2 regions of the Luteimonas sp. A501 genome follow, and region 1 is predicted to be linked to the other one. Evidence: riboswitches for the same ligand, from Rfam matches in the RefSeq annotation. Region 1 holds a riboswitch; the other holds the start of a gene.

Region 1 (2,445 bases):
ACCCTCGGCGCCGCCGAGCAGTGCCAGCGTGCTTTCGCTGGGCGGCACCGAGAGCCCGGCCGAGCGCATGCGCTCGGCGACGTAGTCCATCAGGCCCAGCCGCGCCCACGCGATGTCGTCGCCAGCGTCGATCGCCAACGGCAGCACCAGGGTTGCGGCAGGGTCCGCAATGACGTCCGCGGCAGCGGACGCAGCATCCGGCACCATCGGCAGGCCCGTCTGCGGCTGCGGCCACTGCCACCAGGCGACGGCCGCCAACGCCAGCAGCGCGCCCACCACCACCCACGCCCGGCGCATCGGTCCAGCGCGACGCGCGGGTTCCTGAGGTGCAGCTGGCAATGGCACCGCTGGCGTTGATGGCGGCTCCGGCGGTGCCTCGCCGCCGGCCGAGCCGGTGTCCAGGGCCTCCCGCCTCCCGGCCAGCCCACTGGTTGCCGCGGCCCAGCGGAAGCCGAAGCGCGGCACCGTCCGGATGGTGTGCTGGGCCTGGCCGTCGTCGTCGACGCAGCGCCGCGCGCGCAGGACCACCTGCGCCAGCTGGCCGTCGCTGACGTCGGTGCGGTTGAACACCGCCTGCAGCAGCTCGTCCCGGGCAACCGCGCGATCCCGGTGCAGGAGCAGGCACTCCAGGCACTCGAAGACGCGCGCCGGCATCTCGACCCGCGTCCCGCCGCGGCGCAGTTCGCGGCGCGCGAGGTCGAGCTCGAAGACGCCGAAGCGGTAGCCGGACAGCGCCGGCTCGTTGGCGGGAGGCGAAGGCAAGATGTGGACCGGGCACCTGTGGCACCCCCAAGAATGACAGAGCCGGCGACGCCCTGCGCGCCTGCGCCGGCCCTGGAATGCTTCCGGCGTCAAGGGGCACAAACACGAAACCTAGCGTTGACCACGCCGTGGAACCACACTATGTTGTGCCCCGTCGGTTCCCGCGCCACAGGGCACGGGATGAAAAGGGAAGCCGGTACGGCAGCGGTCGAGACCATCGATCCGCCCGCCAATTCCGGCGCTGCCCCGCAGCGGTAGGTGGAAACGAGGTCGCACACGCACTGGGACGGTGGTTCCGGGAAGCGGCGGCCGAGGCGCGGAGCCCAGGCTCCCGGATCCACGAGCCCGAAGACCTGCCGACAGCCGCGCGCATGCACATCGCGCGGTGCCGGCTGCGCAATCTCCGGGGGGAGATGGCTGGTGAAGCACGCGCTCGCCCGCGCTCCGCTCCGGAGTGCGGTCGCGGCCGCTGCGACGCCGCGCTTCCACCCTGTCGATGACCGCTCCGGCCCGCCGCCTGCCCCGGGACAGTCGGCCGTGCGCACGCCATCCGGGAGCAGGCATGAGCAGCTACGACAGCACCACCACGGCACCACCCGCAGCGACCACGGCCAGCGCTGTATCCACGCCTTGCGCGTCCGCCGACGTCGCCATCTGGATCACCAAGGAAGCCGGCAACCGCCGGATTCCCTACGACCGCGCGCGCCTGGAGCGCGCGATCGACCGCGTCCACGTCGAGTTCCCGCAGCTCGACATCGCCGACTACAAGCGCAGCGTGTCCGGCTTCGTCGAGCGCAAGGACGCGGTCAACGCCGACGATCTGGTCGACCACCTGATCCGCGAGGCCGAGGCGCGCGTGGACGTGACTGCGCCGGAGTGGGAGCTCTTCGCCGCACGCCTGTACCTGCACCGCCTGTACAAGCGCGCCAGCCGCAACCGCTTCTACGACACCGGGCAGAAGTACGGTTCCTATGTTGGCCTGCAGGAATCGCTGGCCGACCGCAACGTCTACTCCAACGACATCCTGCGCGCCTATTCCAAGGAAGAACTGGTCGAGGCCGGGAAAATGATCGAGCCCGACCGTGACCGGCTGTTCAACTACAACGGCCTGTACCTGCTGGCCACGCGGTATCTCGCCACCGACACCTCGCGCGAGGTGTACGAGCTGCCGCAGGAGCGCTGGCTGACGATCGCGCTGTACCTGATGCAGGACGAGGCCGGCGCGGGCAAGGACAGCCGCGAGCGCCGCATGCAGCTGGTCGGCGAGGCCTACTGGGCGCTGTCGAACCTGTACATGACCGTGGCCACGCCGACGCTGCAGAACGCCGGCAAGACCGGCGGCCAGCTGTCCTCGTGCTTCATCGACACCGTCGACGACTCGCTGCAGGGCATCTACGACTCCAATACCGACATCGCGCGCGTGTCCAAGGGCGGCGGCGGCGTGGGCGCCTACATGGGCTACGTGCGCGCGTCGGGCTCGTCGATCCGCGGCGTGCCCAACTCGTCCGGCGGCGTGGTGCCGTGGATCAAGCAGCTCAACAACACCGCGGTCTCGGTCGACCAGCTCGGCCAGCGCAAGGGTGCCGTCGCCGTGTACCTGGACGTCTGGCACCGCGACATCGAGGCCTTCCTCGACCTGCGCCTCAACAACGGCGACCAGCGCCTGCGCGCGCACGACGTGTT
Region 2 (2,445 bases), on a different contig from region 1:
AGACCTGCTGCCGGGTGTCGGCCTCGTTGCCGCCAAAGATGCTGCCGTCGTACTCGTTGAAGGCGTCGGCGACCAGCACGTGGCCCTCCAGCTCGACGGTCTCGCCGACCTTGCCGCCGCCGCGCACGCTCGCCGAGGTATTGCGGTAGCCGTCGCGGTCGGGCTCGTCGGCGAAGCAGCCGGCGCCCCAGCCTTCGGCGGTGCCGCGGCAGGAATCGATGCCGTCGGTGCGCTGCCAGGCGCCCTGGGCCTGGAACCAGCCGCGTTCGCCGTTGCTGCCGATGCCGGCGCTGGCCTGGCGCAGGCTGTTGCTGCCCACCCCCAGGCTGAAGTTGGAGCGCAGGCCTTCGCCTTCAGCGGAGCGGCGGGTGAAGATCTGTATCACGCCGCCGATGGCCTCGGAGCCGTACAGGCTCGAACGCGGGCCGCGCACGATCTCGACGCGCTCGATCTGGTCCAGCGGCAGGTCCTGGAACGCGGCCATGCCGGATGTCGCCGAGCCGATGCGCACACCGTCGATCATCACCAGCACATGATCGGACTCGGTGCCGCGCAGGAACACCGATGACAGCTTGCCGGGGCCGCCCTGGTTGGCGAGGTTGATGCCGGCGCGTCCGCGCAGCAGGTCGACCAGCGACGTCGCCTGGCTGCGCTCGATCACCGCGCGGTCGATCACCTGCACCGGCACATTGCTGTCCTCGGCGTTGATCGCGGTGCGGGTGGCGGTGACGATGAGGGTGTCGAGGTCGGTGGCCTGTGCCGCGCCGCTGGCCGCGGCGGCCGGGGACAGGGCGAGCGCCACTGCGAGGGAAAGGAGCTGGTATTGCGGCTTCATCGGTATCTCCATGCATCGCGCACGCCCGCGCGACAGGGTCGTTGGGAGTCGCGTCCGGGGAGATGTGACGGTAGGCCGACGTGGGGAGACACGGCGCACTGCCGCCGCCACGCCCTCCGCGTCGCAACCAGTCATCTTCCTGGCCGGTCTCCGGACTCGCGGGCGGAGCGATGCAGCCGCTCCAGCCCCGGCGCCTTCCCGTGCGATGCACAGTGGCGGATTGCCGGGGTGTTCCACGCTTACCGTTGCGGGGGCAGCGCCGGAGTGCTTCGTCGGCCATGCGGCTGGCGGAAGGTCACCGGCTTCCCGTTTCAACCCTTGGGGGAATCCCCGCAGGTCACCAGAAAGTGGCGGCAGTCTAAGGCATCCACGGCACCCGCGCCAAAGCGATGCGCCCGCCCGGCACGGCAGCGCGCCGATAGAATGGGCTCTCTTCAACGTCGATACGGAACCCGATGAGCGCATCGTGGTGGAATCAGGGCTGCGCCTCGCCGTCGCCGGAGCATGCGGCCCGCGCGGAGGCCAGGCAGCGCTGCCTGACCAAGCCGCCGGGCGCCCTTGGCAGGCTGGAAACGCTGGCCGTCGAACTCGCCGCCCTGCAGGCGACCGACCGCCCGCGCGCCGCACGTGTGCCGGTGCTGCTGTTCGCCGGCGACCACGGCGTGGTCGCGCAGGGCGTGTCGGCCTATCCGGCCGAGGTCACCGTGCAGATGCTGGCGAATTTCGCCGCAGGCGGCGCCGCGATCGCGGTGCTGGCGCGCGAGCTCGGCCTGCCGCTGCACCTGCGCGACGTGGGAACGCTGGCCGAAGGCCCCTTGCCCGGGGCCACCGTCGACAAGCCCTGCCGCGGCACCCGCGACCTGAGCGTGGACGCGGCGATGGATGATGCAGGCGTCACGCACGCCCTGGGCGCCGGCCGTCGCGCAGTGGACGAGTCCGGCAGCGGCGCGGACCTGCTCCTGCTGGGCGAGATGGGCATCGGCAACACCACCGCAGCCAGCGCGCTGGCCTGCGCCCTGGCCGCGCTGCCGGTGGCGGATCTGGTTGGTGCCGGCACCGGCCTGGACGACGCGCGCATCGCGCACAAGCAGGCCGTGGTCGAACGCGCCCTGGCCCTGCACGGCGCCGCGATCGTCGCCGCGCCGCAGCCGCCGCTCGAGGCGCTGCGCCGCGTTGGCGGGCTGGAGATCGTGGCCATGGCGGGCGCGATGGTGGCTGCCGCACAGCGCGGGATCCCGGTGCTGGTCGATGGTTTCATCGTCTCGGTCGCGGCGCTGGCCGCGGTGCGGCTCAACCCGGGCGTGCGCGACTGGCTGCTGTTCTCGCACTGTTCGGCCGAACGCGGTCACGGGCATGTGCTCGACACGCTGGGTGCGACGCCACTGCTGCGGCTCGACCTGCGCCTGGGCGAAGGCTCGGGCGCGGCGCTTGCGCTGCCGCTGCTGCGCCTGGCCTGCGCTCTGCACAACGACATGGCCACGTTCGATGAGGCGGCCGTGGCCGGGGCGACGCCGGCGTGATCGTCGACTTCGTTCGCCATGCCGATACCGGCCGCCGCGGCCACATGGACGGCCGCAGCGATCCACCGCTGTGCCCGGGCGCCGTCGATG

The links. Region 1 has a riboswitch for cobalamin ahead of ACW7G5_RS09935 (ribonucleoside-diphosphate reductase subunit alpha). Riboswitches for the same ligand answer to the same signal wherever they lie in the genome.
Region 2: another riboswitch for cobalamin. It lies ahead of btuB (TonB-dependent vitamin B12 receptor); the one in region 1 lies ahead of ACW7G5_RS09935 (ribonucleoside-diphosphate reductase subunit alpha).

The regions. Positions count from the first base shown of each region.
Region 1 covers NZ_JBSVRI010000003.1:58,101-60,545, reverse strand. Annotated here, with positions in the region: gene ACW7G5_RS09940 (winged helix-turn-helix domain-containing protein) at 1-762, opposite strand, end outside; cobalamin riboswitch at 901-1,138, shown strand; gene ACW7G5_RS09935 (ribonucleoside-diphosphate reductase subunit alpha) at 1,325-2,445, shown strand, end outside.
Region 2 covers NZ_JBSVRI010000001.1:149,945-152,389, forward strand. Annotated here, with positions in the region: gene btuB (TonB-dependent vitamin B12 receptor) at 1-835, opposite strand, end outside; cobalamin riboswitch at 960-1,195, opposite strand; gene cobT (nicotinate-nucleotide--dimethylbenzimidazole phosphoribosyltransferase) at 1,291-2,355, shown strand; gene ACW7G5_RS00680 (histidine phosphatase family protein) at 2,352-2,445, shown strand, end outside.